DNA from 2 places in the Sphingomonas sp. Tas61C01 genome. Region 1 is predicted to be linked to the other one. Evidence: predicted binding sites of a transcription regulator. Region 1 holds the regulator's gene; the other holds the start of a gene.
What was found. Region 1 encodes LexA, which represses DNA repair genes until DNA is damaged. Its sites were predicted from a motif close to GTTCCNCNCTTGTTCT; they were not measured.
Positions count from the first base shown of each region.

Region 1 (5,264 bases):
GGTTGCGTGCTGGTTCGTGGTGCCCGATCCGCAGGGCTGGGCGGTGGCGCTGCTCGGCTTGGTGGCGCTGGCACTGGCCGGGGCGGCGGCGGGCGGCACCGGGCGCGCGGCGCGGGTGGTGGCGGTCGCGGCGCTGTGTGCGGGGATCGGGCTGGCGCTGATCTGGTGGCGCGCGGAACGGGTGGCGGCACCGGTGCTGGCGGGGCCGACGATCGCGGCGTTTGGCGCTCGCGTCGAGCAGGTCGAGCCGCTTGCCGCGCGCGACCTGGTGCGGCTGACGCTCGCGCCGGTGGCGGGCCCTGCGCTGCCGCGGCGGATCAGGGTCAATCTGGTCACCGGCGACGTGCCCGCGGGGGCGGTGCGCGGTGCGACGATCCGATTGCGCGCGCGGTTGATGCCGCCGCCGCAGCCCGCCGTGCCGGGCGCCTACGACTTCGCACGGGTCGCGTGGTTCGCCGGGATCGGAGCGACCGGGCGCGGGTTCGCGCCGGTGACGGTGGAGCGCGGCGGCGACGCGGGCGGTGGACCACGGGCGGCGCTCACCCGGCACATCACCGGGCGGCTCGACGGCAGCATCGGCGGGATCGCGTCGGCGCTGGCGACCGGCGACGAGGGCGCGATCGAGGAGGCGGATGCGGAGGCGATGCGACGCGCGGGGCTGGCGCACCTGCTGTCGGTGAGCGGACTGCACATCACCGCGGTGGTGGCGGCGACGATGGTGGTGGTGGCGCGGTTGCTGGCGCTGAGCCCGTGGCTGGCGCTGCATGCGCGGATTCCGCTGATTGGCGCACTGGCCGGCGCGACGGCGGCGATCGGCTATACGTTGCTGACGGGCAGCGAGGTGCCGACGATCCGATCGTGCGTCGCGGCGCTGCTGGTGCTCGTCGCGTTGGCGCTGGGGCGCGAGGCGATGACGCTGCGGCTGGTCGCGGTCGGCGCGACGGTGGTGCTGCTCGCCTGGCCCGAGGCGCTGGCGGGCCCGAGCTTCCAGCTGTCCTTCGCCGCGATCACCGCGATCGTCGCGATCCACGAACAGCCGCGGGTCCGCGCATTCCTGGAGCCGCACGACGAAGGGTTGGGGCGGCGGGCGGCGCGGGGGCTGGCGGCCCTGCTGCTGACCGGCATCGCGGTCGAGATCGCACTGATGCCGATCGCGGTGTACCATTTCCACAAGGCGGGCATCTATGGCGCCGCCGCCAACATCGTCGCGATCCCGCTGACCACTTTCGTTATCATGCCGCTGGAGGCGGCGGCGCTGGTGCTCGACCTGGCGGGGGTGGGGGGGCCGTTGTGGTGGCTGGCGGGGCGGGCGATCGCGCTGCTGCTGTGGCTGGCGCACGCGGTCGCCGCGGCGCCGGGATCGGTGGCGGCGCTGCCTGCGATGCCCGACGGCGCGTTCGCCGCGATGGTGATCGGCGGCGTGTGGCTGGCGTTGTGGCGGACGCGCTGGCGGCGGCTGGGGATCGTCCCGGTCGCGGCGGGTGCGATCTGGGCGATCGCTACCCCGCCGCCCGACCTGCTGATCACCGGTGACGGTCGCCACGTCGCGGTCAGGACCCGCGCCGGGCTGGCGATCCTGCGCGACCGGGCCGGCGATTATACGCGGTCGACGCTCGCGGAGAATGGCGGGGTGGACGGCGAACCACTGCTGCTCGCCGAACAGCCCGATGCGCGGTGCAGCCGCGACCTGTGCCTGGTCGATCTCGTCGCCGGCGGGCGGACGTGGCGGATCATGGCGCTGCGCAGCGCCTATCCGGTGCCGCGCGCCGCGCTGCTGGCGGCGTGCCGGGCGGCGGACATCGTCGTCAACGAAGGCGGACTGCCGCGCGGTTGCACGCCGCGCTGGCTGCGGCTCGACAGGAAGACGCTACGCCGGACCGGCGGCATCGCGCTGACGCTCGGGAGCGAACGAGTGACGACGGTGCTGGCCCCGGCGGATCGCCACCCGTGGCGCGATCCGCCGGTGCTCGACCGGATCAGTCGTACCGGCGCAGGATACCCGAGAGCTTACCCTGGACGCGGACGTGCGCGGGGGGATAACGCTGCGGATCATAGGCGCGGTTGGCGGGATCGAGCCGGATCATCGCGCCCTCCCGACGGAAATATTTGAGCGTCGCTTCGCTGTCGTCGATCAACGCGACCACGATCTCGCCGTCGCGTGCGGTCTCGGTCCGGCGGATCAGCGCATAGTCGCCGTCGAGGATGCCCGCCTCGACCATCGAGTCGCCCGATACCTCCAGCGCATAATGTTCGCCGTTGCCGAGCAATGCCGCCGGCACCGCGAGCATCGCGCTGCCTTCGAACGCCTCGATCGGCACGCCGGCGGCGATCCGGCCGTGCAGCGGGATCTCGATGACGTCGTTCGCGGGCTGCGGGACCGCGCGGACGTTGGCGGGGGGGGGCGCCGCCGCGGTGGTGGACGGCTTGGCCCGCGCCGCCTTTTCCGGCCGCTCGGGCATCCGCAACACCTCGAGCGCGCGAGCGCGGTTGGGCAGACGGCGGATGAAATTGCGCTCCTCCAGCGCCGAGATCAGGCGATGCACGCCCGATTTGGATTTCAGGTCGAGCGCCTCCTTCATCTCCTCGAACGACGGGGAGATCCCGGTTTCGTCGAGCCGATCGTTGATGAAGCAGACGAGCTCGTGCTGCTTGCGCGTGAGCATGGATATTCTCCGTCCAGAACAGACGCAGAACTTCTATGGAACATCTTGGAAGCCGTCAAGCGATGACGAGGATTTCCGCCGAGTCGCCTGCCGACGCCGGCGGCGCGCCCGCTTCGCGGACGATCAGGCAGGTCGACCGGGCGAGCGTCAGCAGCATCGAACTGTCCTGGATCGTCGAGGCAAAGGCGCGCCCGTCGCGTAGTTCGGCGCGCAGGTAATCGGTTCGCGCGCCGTTGGCGGCGAGGTCTTCGCCGAGCAACGCATGGGTGGTGCGGGGCAGCGGATCGGCGGCACCCGCAAGATGCGCGATCAGCGGGCGGGCGAACAGGACCGCGGTGACGAAGGCGGAGACCGGGTTGCCGGGCAACCCCAGCACCATCGCCTCGCCCAATCGTCCCGCCATCATCGGCTTGCCGGGCCTCAGCGCGATCCGCCAGAAGTCGATCACCCCGCCCGCGATCTCCAACGCGGGTCGGACGAGGTCGTGATCACCGACCGACGCGCCGCCGGTGGTGATCAGGAGATCGGCATCGACCGCGGCGAAGGCGGCGGTGAGCGTCGCGAGATCGTCGGCGAGGATGCCGAGGCGGACGATCTCGACCGGCAGATCGGCCAGCATCGCGGCGAGCATCGACGAATTGCCCTCGGGCAGCGACAGCGGATTCAGCGGCGCACCGGGCGGGATCAGCTCGTCGCCGGTCGCGGCGATCGCGACCCGGACCCGGCGGTGTACGGGGAGGTTGGCGGCGCCCCCGGTGATCGCGAGCGCGATCCGCGCGGGAGTGATCCGGTCGCCGGCGCGGATCAGGCGGTCGCCTTCGCTGAAGTCGAGCCCGCGGCGGCGGACATTGCCGCCGCGCCGGGTGGGGCCCTCGCCATCTAGCGACAGGTGAGCGCCGTCGCGTCGCGCCTCCTCCTGCACCAGCACCGCGTCCGCGCCGGCGGGCATCGCGGCGCCGGTGAAGATGCGGACGGCCCCGCCCGCTGCGATCGACCCGGCATAGGGGCGGCCTGCGGCGCTTTCGCCGATCACCTGCCAAGGGCCGGGCAGGTCGTCGTAGCGGATCGCATAACCGTCCATCGCGGACAGGTCCGCCGCGGGCTGGGTACGGCGCGCGAGGATGTCGGCGCTGGCCCAGCGGCCGGCGGCGTCGGCGATCGGAAGATGATCGGCCGCGACGGGGGCGGCAGCGGCGAAGAGGCGCCGTTGCGCTTCGGCGACGGGGATTAGGGTGGGTGGCGTGTTCATGGCGTCATCTGGCATGGTCGGGCGGGTTTTGGCACCGAGTTTCGGGGGCGGCGGTAACGCGACCCGCATTGGGTCCCCGCGAAGGGCTCCCGCGTCTGCGAAAGCACGATGAGGTTGGGGAATGCCGCTCGTTTGTCTTACGTCGTCGACCAGTCACCTCGCCGATGATCACGGCCCGTTTACTTCCCTTCTAACGGGGTGTTACCATCCGTTTACCATAATAAAAACGGGAGAGGTCGATGAACTGGAAGTTGACGCTGGGCGTGTGCCTAGCGAGCGCGGCGATGGCGGTGCCGGCCGAGGCTGCGCCGAATTATACGTCGTTGACGGTGTTCGGCGACAGCCTGGTCGACGCCGGCAACATCCTCAAGCTCGGTGCGGGGGCGAACCCGACTCAAGGGTATTTCGAAGGCCGCTTCACCAATGGCTACGACTATACCGACCTGCTGAGCATCGACCTGTTCGGAAAGCCGACCACCGCATCGCTGCTCGGCGGCACCAACTTCGCCTATGGGGGCGCACGGGCAACGACGACATCAGCGTCGGCCGATCTCGGCGAGCAGCTCTTCTTCTACAACCAGTATCTGGCACTCGGGAACAAGGTCGATTCGACTGGCCTGTTCGTGCTCAATTTCGGCGGCAACGACGTTTTCGCGGCGATCCAGCCGGGCACGCCGACCGGGTATGGCAGTGACAGTGCGTTCCTGAAGGCGGCGGCGTCCGACTATGCGAGCGGGGTGGAGACGCTCAACAAGCTCGGCGCGCGCAACATCCTGATCACCGGGTTCCCGGTCGCGACCGGCGCGGGACTGGCGGCGTCGCTGGAGGCCGAAGCCTATCTCAACGAAGCGCTGTCCGGCCTGACGCTCGCCGATGGCACGACGTTGTTCCGCTTCAGCTATCTCGATTTCTTCGGGCGGCTGCAGGCTGATCCAAGCGCGTTCGGCTTGCCCGAGCCGCTGATCCTGCCCGATGCGACCCGCCCCGACGGCGGCACCTGCCGCGGTGCGGCGGCGTTCCCGGCGTGCACCGGGTATTTCTCGTTCGACGGCACCCATCCGACTGCCGCCGTGCAGAAGGCGCTGTACAACGACATCAACCGGCAGTTCGCGCTGGCGGTGCCGGAGCCGGCGACTTGGGCGATGATGATCCTGGGCTTTGCGCTGATCGGCGGGGCGATGCGCGGCGTGCGGCGTCCCTCGGTCCGCGTCACCTTTGCCTGAGCGAAGGCGACCGGCTCTCCCACATGGGCGAGCCGGTCGCTTCAGCGCGTGGGCGCGGTCCAGGGTTCGGATTTGCCGCCGGTCTTGGCGAGCAGGCGGATGTCGGTGACGACCATCGCCTTGTCGATC
Region 1 covers NZ_CP199583.1:259,448-264,711, forward strand. The annotation lists partial or broken gene ACT009_RS01200 (ComEC/Rec2 family competence protein) at 1-1,969, shown strand, start outside; gene lexA (transcriptional repressor LexA) at 1,977-2,663, opposite strand; gene ACT009_RS01210 (molybdopterin molybdotransferase MoeA) at 2,719-3,912, opposite strand; partial or broken gene ACT009_RS01215 (SGNH/GDSL hydrolase family protein) at 4,197-4,994, shown strand; partial or broken gene ACT009_RS01220 (PEPxxWA-CTERM sorting domain-containing protein) at 5,028-5,135, shown strand; gene moaC (cyclic pyranopterin monophosphate synthase MoaC) at 5,177-5,264, opposite strand, start outside.

Region 2 (5,264 bases), 760 kb from region 1:
CTTTCCAACATTCGTTATCTTCGTCAAGTGACTACGTTAGCGCGCAACTGTGGCAAATGACTGATGTCACCGCATTTCGCCACAGCCTGCAAAGCGCGGACACAAAATTATGTTTCGCTTCGAATTTACGTCGCGAATTTCCTCAAGATAGACGGAAATGCAAAAGGAAGATTCCTCACTCCGCCGCCACAGCCTCCACGCCCCTGCCCTTCAGCAACGGCGCCAGGTACTTCCCCGTAAAGCTTCCCTTCGCCTTCGCCACGGTTTCCGGCACGCCCTCGGCGACGATCTCGCCGCCCTTCACGCCGCCTTCGGGGCCGAGGTCGAGGATCCAGTCGGCGGTCTTGATGACGTCGAGATTGTGTTCGATCACCACCACGGTGTTGCCCTGTTCGACGAGCGCGTGGAGGACCTCCAGCAATTTGCGGACGTCCTCGAAATGCAGGCCCGTCGTGGGTTCGTCGAGGATGTAGAGGGTGTTGCCGGTGGCGCGGCGGGAGAGTTCCTTGGCGAGCTTGACGCGCTGCGCCTCGCCGCCCGACAGCGTCGTCGCCTGCTGGCCGACCTTTACGTAGCCCAAGCCGACCTCGACCAGCATCGCCATCTTGTCGCGGATCGGGGGGACCGCCTTGAAGAACTCGGCGGCGTCCTCGACGGTCATGTCGAGCACGTCGGCGATGCTGTGGCCCTTGAACTTCACCTCCAGCGTCTCGCGATTGTAGCGGGCGCCGTGGCAGACGTCGCAGGTGACGTAGACGTCGGGGAGGAAGTGCATCTCGATCTTGAGCACGCCGTCGCCCTGGCACGCCTCGCAGCGGCCGCCCTTCACGTTGAAGCTGAAGCGGCCGGGCTTGTAGCCGCGCGCGGCGCTTTCGGGCAGGCCGGCGAACCAGTCGCGGATCTGGGTGAAGCTGCCGGTATAGGTCGCGGGGTTGCTGCGCGGGGTGCGGCCGATCGGCGACTGATCGATGTCGATGACCTTGTCGAGATATTGCAGGCCGGTGATCTTGTCGTGCTTGCCCTGTTGGATGCGGGCGCCGTTCAGCTCGCGCGCGGCGGCGGCGTAGAGCGTGTCGATCGTGAAGCTCGATTTGCCGCTGCCCGACACCCCGGTGACGCAGGTGAAGGTGCCGAGCGGGATGCTGGCGGTGACCCCGGTGAGGTTGTTGGCGGTGGCGTTGTGGACGGTGAGCTTCTTGCCGTTGCCCTTGCGGCGTACCTTGGGGACGGGCACCTCGCGGGTGCCGTTGAGGTAATCGGCGGTGATGCTGCCCTTCGATTTCAGGAGCTGCTTGAGCGTGCCCTGCGCGACGACCTGGCCGCCGCGGACGCCCGCGCCCGGCCCCATGTCGATGATGTAGTCGGCGGTGCGGATCGCGTCCTCGTCATGTTCGACGACGAGCACGGTGTTGCCGAGATCGCGCAGGCGGCGCAGCGTCTTCAGCAGCATGTCGTTGTCGCGCTGGTGGAGCCCGATCGAGGGTTCGTCGAGCACGTAGAGCACGCCCGACAGGCCGCTGCCGATCTGGCTGGCGAGGCGGATGCGCTGGCTCTCGCCGCCCGACAGCGTGCCGCTGGTGCGATCGAGGTTGAGGTAATCGAGCCCGACATTGTTGAGGAAGCCGAGGCGCTCGACGATCTCCTTCAGGATGCGCTCGGCGATCGCGCGCTGCTGGTCGCCGAGATGCGTCGGGAGATCGGTGAAGAAGGCGAGCGCGTCGACCACCGACAGATGGGTGGCGTAGCTGATGTCCTTCATCGCGATCTTGACCGCCAGCGCCTCGGGCTTGAGGCGGGCGCCGTGGCAGGTCTCGCACGGGGCGGCGGACTGGTATTTCGACAGCTCCTCGCGCATCCACGCGCTCTCGGTCTGGAGCAGGCGGCGGTTGAGGTTGCCGATCACGCCCTCGAACGGCTTCTTGACGTCGTACTTCTTCTTGCCGTCGACGAAGGTCAGGGTGACGGGCTTGCCGCGGCTGCCGTGGAGGACGACGTCGCGGACCTCCTGGGGCAGCTCGCCCCAGGGGGTGTCGATCGCGAAGTCGAATTCGCGCGCAAGGCTGCCGAGCACCTGCATGTAATAGGGCGAGGGCGGGTTGGATTTGGCCCAGGGCACGACCGCGCCCTTCTTGATGCTGAGCGCGTGGTTGGGGACGACGAGATCCTCGTCGAACAGCTGCTTCTCGCCGAGCCCGTCGCAGGCCGGGCATGCGCCCTGGGGCGCGTTGAAGCTGAACAGGCGGGGTTCGATCTCGCTGATCGTAAAGCCACTGACCGGGCAGGCGAACTTCTCGCTGAACACGATGCGCCCCGGGGGGGCGTTGTCGCCGAGCACGACCGAGCTCGGAGTGTGCGGCTCGACTGGGTCGGCGGGGTCGACATAGGCGAGACCTTCGGCGAGCTTCAGCGCGGTCTCGAAGCTTTCGGCGAGGCGGGTCGCGATCTCGCCACCCGTCACGAGGCGGTCGACGACGACCTCGATGTCGTGCTTGTACTTCTTGTCGAGCGCGGGCGCCTCGTCGATCTCGTGGATGGTGCCGTCGATGCGGACGCGGGTGAACCCCGCCTTCTGCCATTCGAGCATCTCCTTGCGATATTCGCCCTTGCGGCCGCGGACGACGGGGGCGAGCAGATAGAGCCGGGTGCCCTCGGGCAGCGCGAGCACGCGATCGACCATCTGGCTGACGGTCTGCGCGGCGATCGGCTCCCCGGTCGCGGGGCTGTACGGCGTGCCGACGCGCGCCCAGAGCAGGCGCATGTAGTCGTAGATCTCGGTCACCGTCGCGACCGTCGAGCGCGGATTGCGGCTGGTGGTCTTCTGCTCGATCGAGATTGCGGGGCTCAGCCCCTCGATATGATCGACGTCGGGCTTCTGCATCAGCTCGAGGAACTGGCGCGCATAGGCCGACAGCGACTCGACGTAGCGGCGCTGCCCCTCGGCATAGATGGTGTCGAAGGCGAGACTCGACTTGCCCGAGCCGGACAGGCCGGTGATCACGGTTAGCGTGTCGCGGGGGATGTCGATATCGACATCCTTCAGATTATGCTCGCGCGCACCGCGAACGCTGATTTTGGTCAACATGGTGACGGTTCTACTTCTGTTCTATCTTGGGCGCTAGTCCGGGGACATAGGGCGCGCGGGCTGCGGTCGCTACCTAGTGGCGTTGAAAAGTGCGGACGGTGTCTTAAGTTCGCGATACACGAACGATCGGGCACGGGGCGAAATCATGGGCAAGAAGAAGGACAAGAAGGCGGCGAAGGCGGCAGCTGCGGGCGCGACGACCAAGCCCGCGGGCTTCGCGATCCCCGACGAGCTGATGAAGCAGGGCGCGGCGCTGCTGGAAACGGCGAACACCCCGGCTGGCCGCGAGATGCTGGCGGCCGGGCTGACGATGGCCGCGGCGGCGGCGAGCGCGGCGCTGACCAAGCGCACGACGGACACGCCCGATGCGGCGGCGGCACACGGTGCGGCGAAGGAGCCGCCGGTGCTGGCGGATGCGCTGAACCAGGCGGCGGATGCGCTGATGAAGCGGTTCCTGGGGCCGAAAGCGGGGTAACCAGCAGCGTGGGTTTCGCCCCATTGTGCTCCCGCGAAGGCGGGAGCCCAGTACTGGGTCCCCGCCTTCGCGGGGACACGGGTGGCGCAAACGTTGCGACGCTACAGGTGGACGATCTCCACCCCGGTCGTCGACAGCGCGAGATAGTCGGCGGCGAGGCGGCGGTGGCACGTTGCGCACGTCGTTCGGATTCAACCAAGTAGAACGGCACGCGTAGATCCGTATACGACCGATACCGGGGCTGATCTTACTTGACTCGACCGGTAACCTCGTCAGGCTCGTCATCGAGGGGAGAGTCGAATGGAATTGGCTACCAAGCTCATCGAGCTCGAGAAAAGAACAGCGCAGCATCGTGAGCTTTTGCTGACTGAGGAAGCGGCCAAGACAGCGCTCGTGATGCCGTTCCTTCAGGCACTCGGCTATGATGTGTTCAACCCGGCCGAGGTCGTACCGGAATTCACCGCCGACGTCGGCATCAAGAAGGGTGAGAAGGTCGACTATGCCCTATGTATCGATGGGCGGGTCAGCATCCTGATCGAGTGCAAACCTTCGACCATTGATCTGGATCTGAAGCACGCTTCACAACTCTACCGTTATTTCGCGACGACCGACGCACGAGTAGCGTTGCTGACCAACGGCGTCGACTACCACTTCTATTCGGATATCGAGCAGCCAAACCGGATGGATGAAAAGCCGTTCTTCATGTTCTCGTTGGATGCGATCAAGCGGACCGATCCGACGACGCTGGAGCGTTTCTCCCGTACCGAGTTCAACATCGATGCGATCGTCGCAGAAGCGGGTCGGCTGAAGCTCGAGTCGCAAATGCGACTCGAGCTGGAGCGCGAATTTGCCGAACCTTCGCCGGAATTCGTGCGGATGATGGCCGCGAAGGTTCAGTCTGGGCGCATGACCGCTGCAGTCAAAGAGCAGTTCCAGCCGATCCTCGCAGCATCGATCGCTGCCCTAATCCGTGATCGCGTTAATGATCGCCTCACATCGGCACTGAACGTGGCGAACCCGGCGCCGACGGAAATCGTCGAGGGCAGTTCCGATGACATGTCGACGGGAGATGGCGTCATCACGACGGAGGAGGAGATCGGCGGCTTCCGGATCGTGCAAGCTATCGCTGCGCGCCACGTCGATCCCAAACGGGTCGTGATCCGAGACTCCAAGTCGTATTGCGCAATCCTGCTGGATGACAATAATCGCAAATCGATAGCACGCCTGCATTTCAACAGCCCGACGACGCGATATGTGGGGACGTTCAGCGGCAAGCTGGAAACCCGCCACTCGGTGGCGGCGCTGACCGACATCTACAAATTGGAGACGCAGATCGTAGGGCGCCTTCAAGAACTTGCCGACGAGAAATAGCCGTCCAAGGGCGTCAAGCACGAAGTACCCCGGCGGAGGCCGGGGCCCAGGTGGGGGACGGTCGTTGGCAGGCGTTGGGCTGCGTTACCTCGGCCATCGCGACTGGGCCCCGACCTTCGCCGGGGTACGGGTTAGCGGGTGGATTCGGGGCACGGGGCGCCCACTCCCACCTTGTGTCCCCGCGAAGGCGGGGACCCAGTACTGGGCTCCCGCCTTCGCGGGAGCACCATGAACGGGAGGCGAGCGGCGCGGAAAAGCTGCGGACGGTGAAGAAACGGTAGGCCCTAGGTAGAGCGGCGTACCCTGGCGGAGGCCGGGGCCCAGGTGAGACCGTCG
Region 2 covers NZ_CP199583.1:3,307,359-3,312,622, reverse strand. The annotation lists gene ACT009_RS15460 (DUF5343 domain-containing protein) at 1-1, opposite strand, end outside; gene uvrA (excinuclease ABC subunit UvrA) at 176-3,082, opposite strand; gene ACT009_RS15450 (hypothetical protein) at 3,228-3,557, shown strand; gene ACT009_RS15445 (type I restriction endonuclease) at 3,858-4,928, shown strand.
Region 2: the regulator LexA is predicted to act here: its motif matches at 3,090-3,105, upstream of uvrA (excinuclease ABC subunit UvrA).